Regions from separate parts of the Streptomyces sp. NPDC051677 genome, predicted to be linked through region 2. Evidence: riboswitches for the same ligand, from Rfam matches in the RefSeq annotation. Region 2 holds a riboswitch; the other holds the start of a gene.

Region 1 (7,538 bases), on a different contig from region 2:
CGCCTGCAGGGACTGGGCGGTGGCCACCTCGACCGGCTTGTTGTTGCGGACCGCGATGGTGGTCTTGAAGCCGTTCGGCTGACCGCAGGCCTTCAGGGCCTCCTTGGCCTTGGCCTCGTTGCCGCTCTTGTTGGCGCCGGCGATCTCGTACGGGTCGTACTTCTGGCCCTCGGAGCCCGGGACGGACGGCGGCAGCATGTTGGTGCCGATGTCGCCGCCGGCGACCGGGCCGCCACGGGCGGTCTGCAGCGACACGTGGTCGGCGCCGTAGATGACGGCCTTGCGGCACTCGATGTTGTCGAACGGCTTCACGCTCTGCGGGAAGACCGCGTAGCGGATGTAGCCGGAGACCGGGTTGTCCAGGTTGGCCTTGTGCTCCTTCAGGGCGGTGGTGCGGCCCTGCGGGGACATGCCGGTCTGGGTCAGGTCGAGGTCCAGGTCACCGCTGAGCAGACGCTGGTCGAGCTGGTTGGCGTCCGAGAAGAACTGGACGGTGATCTTGTCCGGGTAGGCCTTGCGGACCGGGTCCGAAGCCTGCTTCCAGGAGGTGTTGCGGACCAGCGTGAGGTCCTTGCCCGGGCTGTAGGACTGGAACTTGTACGGGCCCGAGGAGAACGGGTGCAGAGCGTACTTGGCCTTGGTGTCCATGTCCTGACGGACGGGCGAGGCCGAGATCAGACCCAGCATCTCCTGGAAGTCCGCGTTGGCCTGCGGCAGCTTGAAGACGATGGTCTTGTCGTCCGGCGTCTCGATGGCCTTCAGACCCAGCTTGTCGGCGGACGTGTCCTTGTAGGGACCCTTGTACTCGTGCTTGGGGTCGAGCACCTCCATGAGGTACGGCGGACCGCCGGACAGCACATCCGTCGCCCACACACGCTCGATGCCGTACTTCACGTCCTTGGACGTGATCGGCTTGCCGTCCTCCCACGTGATGCCGTCGCGCAGCGTGTACGTGTAGGTCTTGCCGTCGGCGGAGACCTTGGCGAGACCCGTGGCGAGGTCCGGGGTGAGCTCCGCGCCGGCCTTGCCCGGCTCCGCCTTGTTCGTGACGAGCTGGCGGCTGTAGTAGCGGGCGAAGTTCCACATCATGCCGTAGTAACCGCGCGTGGTGTCCCACGAGTCGGCGTCCTGGGCACTGCCGAACTTCAGCGTGCCGCCCTTCTTGGCCAGCGAAGCCTGAGCGACCTTGTTGTTCGCGGCGTCGAAGCCGGCGGCGCCGGTGCTCGAGCCCTTGTCGTCGTCTCCGCCACCGCCGCACGCCGCCGTGGTCAGCAGCGCGGCGACCGCGGCGGCAGCGGCAAATGCCTGCTTCCGCCGCCCTGAGGTGCGTTGGGTAGTCACGATCTCGGATCCTCCGGATAGATGAGAGACCCCGTGTGAAGGCCACGGGACGGTTGAGGTGCTGTGCGTCGGCGCGTCAGCGGTTCAGCGGGATGCCTTCGGGTCCAGCGCGTCCCGGACGCCGTCGCCGAAGAGGTTGAAGGCCAGCACGGTGATGAAGATCGCCACACCGGGGACCACCATGTACATGGGGTCCGACTCGTAGTAGTCGATCGCGCTCGAGAGCATCTGTCCCCACGAGGCGGTGGGCGGCTTGACGCCGACGCCCAGGAAGCTGAGCGCCGCCTCGGTGAGGATGTTGGTGGGGATCATCATCGTCGTGTACACGACGATCGGGGCGACCAGGTTGGGCAGCAGCTCCTTGAACAGGATGTACACCCGCCCCGCGCCCAGCGACCGGGCGGCCTCGACGTACTCCCGCTCACGCAGCGAGAGCGTCTGGCCGCGCACCACGCGTCCGATGTAGGGCCAGCCGAAGAAGCCGATGACCAGGATCATCACGAAGACGCGCACGCTGGAGCCGGTCAGGCCCAGCATGTGGTTCGGCATGACGGAGACCAGCGCGATGATGAACAGCAGCTGCGGGAAGGCCAGCAGACCGTCCATCACCCGGCTGATCAGGGAGTCGATCCAGCCGCCGAAGAAACCGGCGAGGATGCCCAGCACCGTTCCGAGGATCACGGCGACCACGGCGGACAGGAAGCCGACCAGCAGCGAGATCCGGGCGCCGTAGAGGATGCGGGCGAAGATGTCGCGGCCGTTGACCGGCTCGACGCCGAGCAGGTGGTCGCCGCTGACACCGCCCAGGGAGCCCGTGGGCGTGCCGAAGAGCGGGTCGATGAGGTTCTCGTGGTACTCGTTCGGGTCCTGGTCCAGGAGCCCGGTGATGACCGGCGCGAGCAGCGCGATCACGACGAGGAAGAGCACCACGATGCCGCCCGTGAGGGCCAGCTTGTCCCGCTTGAGGCGCTCCCAGGCGATCCGGCCCAGGGAACGGCCCTGAACGGCCTTGGCGCCGCTGGTGGCGACCGCCGCTTCCTCGGCCGCGCTCGGGGCCGCTTCCGCGGTCGGCTCGTGCAATGGTGCCGTCATCTGGCAGGGACCCCTCTCAACCGGCGGTAGCCGGCCCGCACTTTGCCGCGGTGGCGGCGTGATCAGTCCGTAATACGCAGGGGATAAGTCCCCTGGAGCGGGAGTCTTCAACGCTTTGGCGATCTGTTGCCAGACTTGGCAGTGAATGGATGCGTAAACGTGATGCGGGTAGAGGGGTTCCGTTATCCGGACGGCGGGTAACGCCCCCCGGACGGGGACTAGTCGGGGCAGATCGGACATAACTGGTACTAATCGCCGCTATCTACGCGCGAAGACGCCGGGTGCCCACTCCGTGACGGGAGTGGAAGGAAGGGTGAAGGCGACACGAGTGACGGCGGACGAGTGGCTGCGGCGGTCAGTAGCGTCCGGTGGGCGGATAGCCGTAACCGCCCGCGGGAGCCTGGGCCGGGGCGGGCGCATGGGCCTCACGGTCGTAGAACGGCCGGGCGTTGGCCCGCATCCACATCACGACGGGGTCGTACTCGTCGGTCATGGCGACCGTCGACACCGGCAGCCCGTCCGGCACCGCCCCGATGGACTGCTGCATCATCGCCCGTACGGCGTCCACGGCCGGCGGCGAGGTCTCGTACACGTCGAGCCCGATGGCCAGGTAGGGCGCGCCCAGCGCCGGCTGCACCCAGGCCCGGCGGAGTGCGCGGACCACCGGGGTGCGGTGGGCGTTCTGCGCGAGCAGGGCGTAGAACTGCGGGATCTCGATGCCGGGCTCGGACAGCCGCAGCGGGCCCGCGGGCTGGCGCTCCAGGCCGGTGGCGATGCGGCGCAGGTCCAGCCAGGGGATGCCGACGCCGCCGCCCGGGGCGTGCGGATTCAGCCAGAGGCCGTAGTGGTCGGGGTAGAGGGTGCGGGCCACGTCCAGCCCGTCGACCACCTCGTACGACCTGTTCCAGCCGCTCGCGCTGAGCTCCTGGGCGGAGGTCACGCACGGCGCGTAGCCGTGGCCGTCGACCTCCATGTTTCCGTACTGGGCGTCCGCGGAGCCGGCCTGGCCGTGCCACAGCAGCATCCAGAGCTGGCCGGAGGAGGGGGTCGCGAGCGCGCGCAGGAGCGCCTCGTAGGCGTCGTAGCGCCCGGGCGTGACCTGGCGCAGCATGTGCTCGACCTGACCGGTCGCGATGCCGCTGGCGCTCACCTGTACCGCCCCTTCTTTTTTGTTGCCCCGCGTTGGAGTCCAGCTTAGGCGCTCTGCTGGTCGAGCCGTTGAGAGCTCGGGGCGTGCTGTGCTCCTCGGGATGCAGATCGTGCGTGGCCGGGCGCGCGGTTCCCCGCACCCCCAAGTCGACTGCACCTGAGGAGTTGTCAGTGGACCCTCGTGTAGAAGGGCCTTACCCGGTCCCTCATCCACTGCCCCACCGGGTCCTGGGCGACGTCCAGGAGGACCAGGTTGACCGGCCAGGGGGACGAGGTGCGGCCCAGGGCCCGGCCGAGGGCCTCCAGGGGGAGTGCGCGCAGGTCGCCCTCCCACTGGGAGAGTTCGACGCCGACGAACATCACCGGGTCCGCCGTCTCGATCGCGGCCAGGCAGCGGCGGGCCGTGCGGACCACGCCTATGGACTCGAACTCCGCCGAGGCCGCGGCCAGGAAGTCCACCGGGTCGTCCTGCCAGTCGGGCTCGTAGAGGCGGACGCGGCCGCCGCTCGCGGGGCCGTCCAGCGGGGTGCGGCCCGCCCGGCACAGCTCGGCGACGGCCGGCGGCGGCAGCGGAACGCCGACCACGCCCTCGGGGTTCACCATGATGCCGACCTGCGGGGGCAGCCCGCGGGCGAACTCCACGGCCGGCGCGATCGTGAACGACATGTGCGAGCCGACGACCTGGCGGAACTGCTCCTCGGAGCTGAAGACCGGCACGTACACCTGGCCGTCGAGCTCCAGGGTGGGCAGGTCGAGGGGGCCGCTGTGCGGGCCGCCGCCGCTGGGGAGCGGCACCCATACGAAGCTGCGGCCGAGCACCTCCACGATGCGGCCGCCGGCTCCGGGCACGCCGAGGGAGACGGAGAGCACCTCCTCCAGCTCGTTGCCGGGCCATCCGCCGTGCGAATGGGGGTGCGCCTGCGCCGGGAAGTCCGTCGGGAAGTCCGCCGGGGGGAAGTCCATCTGCCTACCGCCTGCTGAGAACCGCTCACTCTGTCGTGGCTGAAAGGCTAGCGGGTACCGGGCGTTCAGCCCGAGCCCTCAGCCGGTGAATCCGATCCGGCGCAGCGTGTCGGCCGCGTCGCGGTCGAGCAGGACCGCCGAGCCGCAGCCATCGGGCAGCCGGCCCTTCTCCGCCGAGCGCAGGAGCCGGGCGGCGGCGTGCCGGTGGCGCAGGAACGCGTACCGCGAGACGCCTCGGCCGCGCTCGCGCTGGCCCTCCAGGGCCGTGTCCGCGCCGACGTCGAGCAGGAGCAGGTGGAGGGCGCCGCCGCGGCGGCGGGCCTCGCGGGCCAGCCAGTCACGCACCCAGGCCTGCGTGCCGCAGTCGTGCACGACGACGCCCTGGCCGCCGCGCAGAGCCCGGCGCAGTCCGGCGTAGTGGGCGAGGCGGACGAGGGGGCGGTAGAGGGCGTAGGGCAGGAAGCGGGGCGCGCGGGCGTCCCAGCGGTCGCGGGTGTCCTGGGAGTCGATGCGGACGCCGTTGACGGCCCGCTTCATCAGCGTGGACTTGCCGCTGCCGGGCAGCCCGGTGACCACCACCAGGTCACGCGGGCCGAAGAGCAGGCCGTGCGGGCTGCGGCCGGCCCGCTCGCGCAGGTCGCGGACGACGGGCGCGGGCTGCGGGCCGCACACCTCCCTGGCCCGGGCCAGGGCCCGGGCGCGGGGCTGCGCGGGCAGCGCGATCCCCGACGTGGTCGCGAATGCCGTGGTCCTCGCCGTGGTCGCCTCGTTCACCGTGATCGTCCTCCCCTGGGGTCAGGTAGTCCTCATCCCCGCCAAGCGTAAAGAGAAGGTAATGCGCGGCGCCTCGCGATTTCGTGCGCGTACCGACACAGGCCGGTTACAGATGCGGCCTGCCGCGATCGGGGCGGGCCGTGCAATGATGGCCGCGCCAACTGCATACCGGCCGTTCGAATCCGCGCGGGAGAGTCCTCAGCAGCAGTTTCGCTGGGGCGCCGAAGGAGCAAGTCCCTCCCTTGAATCTCTCAGGTCCCCGTTACCGCGCGGGCGAGGCACATCTGAAAAGCGGGCCGCCCCTTGTCTCGACGGGGTCGGCTCCACCCAAGGTGCAAGCCATGTCCGACCCGTCGTAGCGGGCCGTCATGGCGAACCTCTCAGGTTCCGATGACAGATGGGGAGGAACGACCTCGCCTGTCATGCCCTGGGAGAAGAACGCCCGATGAGCAGTACCGAAGAACTCCGTCACACCGCGCTCGACGCCCTGCATCGCGTCCTCGGTGCGACCATGACCGACTTCGCCGGCTGGGACATGCCCCTGCGCTACGGCTCCGAGCGCGACGAGCACAACGCCGTCCGCACGAAGGCCGGGCTGTTCGACCTCTCCCACATGGGCGAGATCACCGTCACCGGTCCGCAGGCGGGCGCCCTGCTGAACTTCGCGCTCGTCGGCGACCTCGCGGCCGTGGGCGTGGGCCGCGCCCGCTACACCATGATCTGCGGCGCGGACGGCGGCATCCTCGACGACCTGATCGTGTACCGGCTCGCCGACACGGAGTTCATGGTCGTCGCCAACGCCTCCAACGCGCAGGTCGTGCTGGACGCCCTCGTGGAGCGTTCCGCCGGCTTCGACGCCGAGGTCCGTGACGACCGGGACGCCTACGCCCTGATCGCCGTTCAGGGACCGGAGTCCCCCGGCATCCTGGCCTCGCTGTCCCCCAGAGTCTCGACTTCGCTCGATCCGGGAGGTGCCCCCATCGCCGACCTCGACGGCCTGAAGTACTACGCCGGTCTGCCCGGCACCGTCGCGGGCGTCCCCGCGCTCATCGCACGCACCGGCTACACCGGCGAGGACGGCTTCGAGCTGTTCGTGAAGCCGGAGCACGCCGTCGAGCTGTGGCAGGCGCTGACCAAGGCCGGCGAGGGCGTCGGACTGGTCCCGTGCGGCCTGTCCTGCCGGGACACGCTGCGTCTGGAGGCGGGCATGCCGCTGTACGGGCACGAGCTGAGCACCGCGCTCACCCCGTTCGACGCCGGGCTCGGCCGGGTGGTCAAGTTCGGCAAGGAGGGCGACTTCGTGGGGCGCGAGGCGCTCGCCGCGGCGGCCTTGCGGGCGCAGGAGCAGCCCCCGCGCGTCCTCGTCGGCCTGGTCGCCGAGGGCCGTCGCGTCCCGCGCGCCGGGTACGCGGTCGTCGCGGCCGGCGCCGTGATCGGCGAGGTCACCTCCGGCGCCCCCTCCCCCACCCTCGGCAAGCCGATCGCGATGGCGTACGTCGACGCGGTCCACGCGGCGCCGGGGACCCCGGGCGTCGGCGTGGACATCCGGGGCGCCCACGAGCCGTACGAGGTCGTGGCGCTGCCCTTCTACAAGCGCCGGAAGTAGAGACTGAGAGCAGTCCGGGCGCGTGACCCTGCACACATTCGCGCTGGTCACGCACGGTTCCAGCAGTCCCCCATACATCAGCACTCCCCCGCGTACAGGAGAATTCAGGCCATGAGCAACCCCCAGCAGCTGCGCTACAGCAAGGAGCACGAGTGGCTGTCGGGCGCCGAGGACGGCGTCTCGACGGTCGGCATCACGGAGCACGCGGCCAACGCGCTCGGCGACGTGGTGTTCGTGCAGCTCCCGGAGGTCGGCGCCACGGTGACCGCGGGCGAGTCCTGCGGCGAGCTGGAGTCGACCAAGTCGGTCAGCGAGCTGTACTCGCCGGTCGACGGCGAGGTCGTCGAGGTCAACCAGGATGTCGCCGACGACCCGTCGCTGGTGAACTCCGCCCCCTTCGAGGGCGGGTGGCTGTTCAAGGTACGCGTCGCGGGCGAGCAGCAGGAGCTGCTGTCCGCCGACGAGTACACCGCCTTCACCACCGGCTGAGGAGTCGTAGACGCATGTCCGTCCTGAACACGCCCCTGCACGAGCTCGACCCGGAGATCGCCGCCGCCGTCGACGCCGAGCTGGGCCGCCAGCAGTCCACCCTCGAGATGATCGCCTCGGAGAA
Region 2 (7,538 bases):
ATCCGGCGCACCGGCGGCCAGTACTTGTCGGCGGCGGACACCCCGGCCGGGAAGACGGCCTCCTCACGCGTGTACGCGTGCTCCCAGTCCCCGCCGAGCGCGGCCGCGGTGTGCGGAGCGCCCCGGAGCGGGTTGTCCTCGGCCGGCCACTCGCCGGCCCCGACCTTCTCGATCTCCGCGCGGATGGCGATCATCGCCTCGCAGAAACGGTCCAGCTCGATGAGGTCCTCGGACTCGGTCGGCTCGATCATCAGCGTCCCGGCCACCGGGAACGACATCGTCGGCGCGTGGAACCCGTAGTCGATGAGCCGCTTGGCGACGTCGTCGACGCTCACCCCGGTCGCCTTGGTCAGCGGCCGCAGGTCGATGATGCACTCGTGCGCTACCAGCCCGCCCGGGCCGGTGTAGAGCACCGGGTAGTGCGGCTCCAGCCGCTTGGCGATGTAGTTGGCGCTGAGCACCGCGACCTGCGTGGCCCGCTTGAGCCCCTCGCCGCCCATGAGCCGCACATAGGCCCAGGAGATCGGCAGGATCCCGGCAGAGCCCCAGGGAGCCGCCGAGATCGGCCCCACACCGGTCTCCGGCCCGGCGGCGGGCTGCAGCGGGTGGTTCGGCAGATACGGCGCCAGATGCGACCGTACGGCGACCGGCCCGACCCCCGGACCGCCACCGCCGTGCGGGATGCAGAACGTCTTGTGCAGGTTCAGGTGCGAGACGTCCCCGCCGAAGTGCCCCGGCTTGGCGAGCCCGACGAGCGCGTTGAGGTTGGCGCCGTCGACGTACACCTGCCCGCCCGCCTCGTGCACCTGCGCGCAGATGTCCGCGACGTGCTCCTCGAAGACCCCGTGCGTGGACGGATAGGTGATCATCAGCACCGCCAGCTCGTCCCGGTGCTGCTCGATCTTCGCCCGCAGGTCCTCGACGTCGATCTCGCCGTCCTCGGCGGTCTTCACGACGACGACCTTCATGCCCGCCATGACGGCGCTGGCCGCGTTCGTGCCGTGCGCGGAGGACGGGATGAGGCACACCGTCCGCTGTTCGTCCCCGTTGCCCCGGTGGTACCCGCGGACGGCGAGCAGTCCGGCCAGCTCCCCCTGCGACCCGGCGTTCGGCTGCAGCGACACCTTGTCGTACCCGGTGACCTCGGCGAGCCGCTCCTCCAGCTCCCGGATGAGCGTGAGGTAGCCCTCCGCCTGCTCGGCAGGCGCGAAGGGGTGCAGCTGCCCGAACTCGGGCCAGGTGACGGGCTCCATCTCGGTGGTCGCGTTGAGCTTCATGGTGCAGGAGCCCAGCGGGATCATGCCCCGGTCCAGCGCGTAGTCCCGGTCGGCAAGCCTGCGCAGGTAGCGCAGCATCGCGGTCTCGGAGCGGTGCCGGTGGAAGACGGGGTGCGTCAGGATCGCGTCGGACCGCAGCAGCCCGGCGGGCAGAGCGTCGGCCGTGGCCGTGTCGAGCGACTCGATGTCGCCGTCCACGCCGAAGGCGGCCCAGACCGCGGCCACCTGCGCCCGCGCGGTCGTCTCGTCGCAGGCGATCGACACCTGGTCGGCGTCGACGAGGTGCAGGTTGACCCCGTGCTCCCGCGCGGCGGCGACGACCTCGGCGGCCTTCGCCGGCACCCGCACGGTCAGCGTGTCGAAGTACGACCCGTGCACGACCTCCACACCGCCGGCCTCGAGCCCGGCGGCGAGGATCGCCGCGTACCGGTGGGTGCGCAGGGCGATCGCCCGCAGCCCCTCCGGCCCGTGGTAGACGGCGTACATTCCCGCCATCACCGCCAGCAGCACCTGCGCCGTGCAGATGTTGCTCGTGGCCTTCTCACGCCGGATGTGCTGCTCACGCGTCTGCAGCGCGAGCCGGTAGGCCTTGTGCCCGTCCGCGTCGACGGACACCCCGACGAGCCGCCCGGGCAGGCTGCGCGCGAACTTCTCGTGGACGGCCATGTAGCCGGCGTGCGGCCCGCCGAAGCCCATCGGCACCCCGAACCGCTGCGTCGTACCGACCGCGATGTCCGCCCCCAGCTCACCGGGCGACTTCAGCAGCGTCAGGGCGAGCAGGTCCGCGGCGACGGTGACGAGCGCGCCGAGCCCGTGCGCCTGGTCGACGATCGCCGTGAGGTCGCGCACGGCGCCGGAGGCTCCGGGGTACTGCACGAGCACGCCGTTGATCTCGCGCTCGGCGAGCTCCGCGGGAATGCCGTCGCTCAGGTCCGCGACGACGACCTCCACGCCGGTCGGCTCGGCGCGGGTCTCGATCACGGCGATGGTCTGCGGCAGCACGTCCGCGTCGATGAGGAAGAGGCCCTTCTTGTTCTTCCCCATCCGCCGGGACAGCGCCATCGCCTCGGCGGCGGCCGTGCCCTCGTCGAGCAGCGACGCGCCGGAGGTCGGCAGCCCGGTCAGGTCGGCGACCATGGTCTGGAAGTTCAGCAGCGCCTCGAGCCGCCCCTGCGAGATCTCCGGCTGGTACGGCGTGTAGGCCGTGTACCAGGCCGGATTCTCCATGACGTTGCGCAGGATGACGGGCGGCGTGAACGTCCCGTAGTACCCGAGCCCGATCATCGAGTCGAGAACCTGGTTGCGGTCGGCCAGCGAGCGCAGCTCGGCCAGCACCTCGGCCTCGGTGCGCGCGCCCGGCAGGTCCAGCGTGTCGGCGTTCTTGATCACATCCGGGACGGCGACGGCGGTGAGCTCGTCGAGCGAGCCGTAGCCGACCTGCGCGAGCATCTTGGCCCGCGCCTCGAGGTCGGGTCCGATGTGGCGCTGCTCGAAGGGGATTCCCTGTTCGAGTTCGGAGAGCGGAATGCGATCGGCGGTCATTTCTGAGGCCTCCTGGTCTGACACGACCTTCGAGGGTCACCACGGCGCGGGTACCCGGACGGCCTCCCCCTCTGTCATCTCAACCTGAGAGCTTCACCGGCCGCCCGAGGACAGCCGGCTTTCACCGTCGGTGAGAGCGGAAGCCGTCGACGCCGTCGGCACCCGCCCTGCTTTCCAGAGTGACCTCGTCCGTGCGGTACGTGAGCCTGAGAGATTCCGGGGAGGATTTGCTCCTTCGGCGCCTCCGATGGTGTCCGGAGGACTCTCCCGCACGGGGTCAGCAGCCGTTGCCAGACTACCAGCGAGGTCAACGCCGCCCTCTCGAGTGGCCGCCCGTCCCAAAGTGCTCTTTTGTAGTGCTTACGGATGAGTTGCGACCAAGTGGAGGGCCCGTGCAGACCGACATCGATCCGCGCAACCTGATCGGCCGCAAGGCGTTCGACCGCAACGGCACCAAGATCGGCACCGTCGACGAGGTCTACCTCGACGACGCCACCGGCGTGCCGGAGTGGGCCGCCATACGCACCGGTCTGTTCTCCCGCGACGCCTTCGTCCCTTTGGAGCCCAGCGAGCTGGTCGAGGGCACCCTGCACATCCCCTTCGACCGTGCCCTGATCAAGGACGCCCCGGACTTCGGCGTAGGCCGCCATCTCTCCCCTGAACAGGAACTCCAGCTCTACCACCACTACGGCCTCGACGTGGCCGCCCCGCCCCCGCTCCCCGACCACGACTTCGGCCGGCTGGCGGGCACGGACGAGAGCTGAGCCCCCTCAGACACAGGCCTGTATCAGCGCCCGGAGGATCCCCGCAGGGTCGTACAGCGGCCGGGCGCCATCCGTGACGACTCTTCGCGTCCCGTCGTCGACCGGATCGGCCCGCGCCCAGTCGGGAGAGCCGACGCCCATCTCCACCTCCAGACCGGAATCGGTGACATAACGCCGTTCGGTGATGGGCCCCCACGCCTGGACGCGGACCAACGCCCCCAGGGACAGCTCACGCGCCCAGCCGTCGTCGTCGGCGTACCGATCAGTGGCCGTCGACAACAGCACGAAATCGACGTCGGAGTCGGGACGCACGGCGCCACGCGCACACGACCCGACGAGGAGCAGCCCGACCACGTCGCTCCGGTTCGCGGACCAACGGGTGACCCGATCCACCACCTGCCGCATCTCGGCTTCACGCTCCGGCGACGCCTCACCCGCGTCCACGACCCGACCTCCATGCAGTTTCATGCAGCCCCCTCCCCTACCGGCGCCACTCGCAGACACCGCCACCCCTCCGACTCACCCCAAACTGCGAGCCGCTTCACTCTGTGTAACTGATCCGTTCCGCCGAGAGTTCCCGGTCCCGTCGTTTTCATCAGGTATTCGCCGCACCAGTGGCAGCGGATCCGCCGGCTCCAGCTCCGGGTCGTCGGTCCGGAAGGTGCGCACCCGGCCCGGCTGCGACTCGGGCGTCTCGAACCGCACGGTGACCCGGCCCAGCCCACTGCCCTGCACCCACCCGTGGCCGAGCTCGGCATGCCGCACGTCGTGTCCCGGGCGCCACTGGTGCTCGACCGGCGCGGGATCCTCGCCGACGGGCTCGTCCGCGAGTTCCTCCTCGGGCCCTTCCGCCCGCTCCTCCGCCGCCTGGGCGAACAGGTCCTCCTGCGTGAAGTCCGCCAGACCGCTGACGCCCACGCCGAGCAGCCGCACCCCGCCCGTCGTGTCCACGGAGTCCAGCAATCGGGCCGCCGCCTCCCGGATCACCGCCGGATCGTCCGTGGGACCGCGCAGGGTCTCGGACCGGGTGAGCGTGGAGAAGTCGTACCGCCGCACCTTCAGCACGATGGTCCGCCCCGACAGACCCGCTCCCCGCAGCCGCCGCACACACCGGTCCGCCAGCCGCTGCACCTCCAGCTCGACCCGGACCCGATCGTGGATGTCCACGTCATACGTGTCCTCGACCGACACCGACTTGGTCTCCCGCTCGGCCACCACGGGCCGGTCGTCATGCGCCAGCGCCATGGCGTACAGGGCGTGCCCATGGGCCTTGCCCAGGAGCCGCACCAACTCGTCCTCACCGGCCTCGGCGATCTCGTCGACCGTGGTGATCCCGGCCCGCCTCAGATGGTCTCCGGTCGCCGGCCCGACCCCCGGCAGCGTCCGCACCGACATGGGCCCGAGCAGGGCCCGCTCGGTACCCGGCTCGATCAGCACGAGACCGTCGGGCTTCGCCTGCTCCGAGGCGATCTTCGCGAGCATCTTGCAGGAGGCCAGACCCACCGAACCGGTGAGCCCGGTGGCCGCCCGGATGTCCGCGCGCAGCCTGATGCCGGCCAGCCGCGCCGACTCGCTGTCCCAAGCCGCTTCCCCGGCCTCCAGGTCCACGAAGGCCTCGTCCAGGCTCAGCGGCTCCACCAGCGGCGACAGCGCCCCGAGCAGCTCCATGACCTGCTCGCTGATCGATCGGTAGAACGCGAAGCGCGGCACGAGATACGCGGCGTTGGGAGCCAGCCTGCGCGCCTGGGCCATGGGCATCGCCGAGTGCACCCCGAAGACCCGGGCCTCGTACGAGGCGGTCGCGACCACTCCGCGGGGCCCCAGACCGCCCACGACCACGGCTTTCCCGCGCAGACTCGGCTTGGACGCCTGCTCCGCCTGCGCGAAGAAGGCATCCATGTCGAGATGCAGGATCGTGGGCGCGTTTCTCACATGTCCGATGCTGCACCACACCACTGACAATGAGGTCGTACAGCCGCCCCCCGTGTCTCGCGAGGAGCCTCAGACCGCCCGGTTGCGCCGACGCGCCAGCTCGTCCGCGGGGTTGTGCCCGACGAGCGTCTCACCGGTGTCGACCCGCTCTCCGTGCAACTGCGACAGCGCGCTCTCGACGTCCCGCCACACCACGCCCACGGCGATCCCGAAGATCCCCTGACCGCCCTGAAGCAGCGCGTGCACCTCGTCCGGCGAGGTGCACTCGTAGACCGTGGCGCCGTCGCTCATCAGCGTCATGCGCTCCAGGTCGCTGAAGCCGCGCTCCCGCAGATGCTGGACGGCGGTGCGAATGTTCTGCAGCGACACCCCGGTGTCGAGGAAACGTTTGACGATCTTCAGGACGACGACGTCCCGGAAGCTGTACAGCCGCTGCGTCCCCGACCCGTGAGCGGGCCGTACGCTCGGCTCGACGAGCCCGGTGCGGGCCCAGTAGTCCAGCTGCCGATAGGTGATGCCCGCGGCCGCACAAGCCGTCGGGCCGCGATAGCCGATCTGCTCGGACGCCATGGATGTCGCCCCTCCGCTGCTCGGCACGGCCGCCGGTCGATGCGGGGCGTGATCGGCCGCGCTGCCGTGAGGGGGATACCCCCTGCTCGAGCGCAGCTGAGAGCTTGGGGGAGGGTACAGACCGCTCCCCCCGACACCGAGTCCGGGGGCACCCCCAGCCGTACCGTCGCCGCTGCTTCTCACGCCGACCTCCGTCCTTGACCTGCCTTCTCGACGGTAGGCAGTCACCCGGGGTGCGTCAACGATCGCCACACTCGGCACGCCGAGTGATAATCACCCTAGGAGTGGTTTCCCGCGCCCCACCGCGGGGAAAGGCTAGCCGAATGCGCCGGGAACTAGCCGTAGGACGCTCTCATCGCCGCTGGCATTTGCCGTGAACAGGACGGGCGCCCCGAACGGGACGCCCATGTCACGCCTGTGTGCCGACTACTGGTTGCTGGTGCCGAAGTCCTCGGGCGAGATCTGGTCGAGGAACTCACGGAACTTCTCCACCTCGTCCTCCTGCTCGTCCGGGATGGCGATCCCCGCGTCGTCGAGCACCGTGTCACTGCCATAGATCGGCGTCCCCGTACGCAGCGCCAGCGCTATGGCGTCGGACGGCCGCGCACTCACCTCGACCCCGCTGGCGAAGACCAGCTCCGCGTAGAAGACGCCCTCACGCAGATCCGTGATGCGCACCTCGGTGAGCTCCTGGCCGACGGCCTCCAGCACGTCCTTGAACAGGTCGTGGGTCAGCGGTCGCGCGGGGGCCATGCCCTGCTGGGCGAAGGCGATGGCCGTCGCCTCCCCCGGCCCGATCCAGATGGGGAGGTAGCGGTCGCCTCCCACTTCACGCAGCAGCACGATCGGTTGGTTGGAGGGCATCTCGACCCGGACACCTACGACATCGAGCTCGTTCACACAGCAACCCTAGGCCGTGCCCGGGACGTTTGGGTAGTCGGGCCGGGAACGGGTGACCGATCCACCCTGGGCGAAACCGCCCGCTCAGGGCAGCCGCACCCCGAGCGCGGTCTGCACCAGCGCAGCGTGCAGCCGCACCGTGAGCCCCGCGAGCTCCTTCGTACGGGCCTCCGCATGGGCCCTGGTCTGCGGATTACGGTGTCGCCTGAGAGGAGCCACCACCTGGTCCACGAGCCCGGCCTCACGATCGGCCGCGGCCTTCATCACCCGCAGATGCCGGGGCTCGATCCCGAACCTGCCCAGTTCGGCCACGAGCGCGGCCACCGTGGCCGCCTCTGCGTCGTAGACCCCGTCCTCCAAGGGCACGACGAGCCCGTACGACTCCCACTCCGCGAGCTCCGGCTCACCGATTCCGGCAGCCGCCAGCAGCTCGGACCGGCCGATCCGGGCGACGGTCGGCACCTCCGAGGGTTCCAGGACGGCCTCTCCGTCCCGCTGCCGGCCGACGGACGGCAACGGCGCGGCCTCCCCGCGCTCCATGGCGGCCAGATGC

Evidence for each region. A riboswitch is a leader RNA that binds a small molecule or an ion and turns the genes downstream of it on or off. The one in region 2 is predicted to bind glycine.
Region 1: another riboswitch for glycine. It lies ahead of gcvT (glycine cleavage system aminomethyltransferase GcvT); the one in region 2 lies ahead of gcvP (aminomethyl-transferring glycine dehydrogenase).

What each region holds. Positions count from the first base shown of each region.
Region 1 is NZ_JBITCT010000026.1:132,397-139,934, forward strand. Features, by position in the region: gene ACIBAF_RS28290 (ABC transporter substrate-binding protein) at 1-1,341, opposite strand, end outside; gene ACIBAF_RS28295 (ABC transporter permease) at 1,426-2,433, opposite strand; gene ACIBAF_RS28300 (enhanced serine sensitivity protein SseB C-terminal domain-containing protein) at 2,789-3,583, opposite strand; gene ACIBAF_RS28305 (enhanced serine sensitivity protein SseB) at 3,751-4,545, opposite strand; gene ACIBAF_RS28310 (AAA family ATPase) at 4,624-5,319, opposite strand; glycine riboswitch at 5,497-5,597, shown strand; gene gcvT (glycine cleavage system aminomethyltransferase GcvT) at 5,765-6,925, shown strand; gene gcvH (glycine cleavage system protein GcvH) at 7,037-7,414, shown strand; gene glyA (serine hydroxymethyltransferase) at 7,429-7,538, shown strand, end outside.
Region 2 is NZ_JBITCT010000007.1:278,598-286,135, forward strand. Features, by position in the region: gene gcvP (aminomethyl-transferring glycine dehydrogenase) at 1-2,819, opposite strand, end outside; glycine riboswitch at 3,004-3,099, opposite strand; gene ACIBAF_RS11240 (PRC-barrel domain-containing protein) at 3,212-3,583, shown strand; gene ACIBAF_RS11245 (nucleotidyltransferase domain-containing protein) at 3,590-4,051, opposite strand; gene ACIBAF_RS11250 (DNA polymerase IV) at 4,103-5,515, opposite strand; gene ACIBAF_RS11255 (MerR family transcriptional regulator) at 5,585-6,268, opposite strand; gene ACIBAF_RS11260 (bifunctional nuclease family protein) at 6,512-6,985, opposite strand; gene ACIBAF_RS11265 (MerR family transcriptional regulator) at 7,070-7,538, opposite strand, start outside.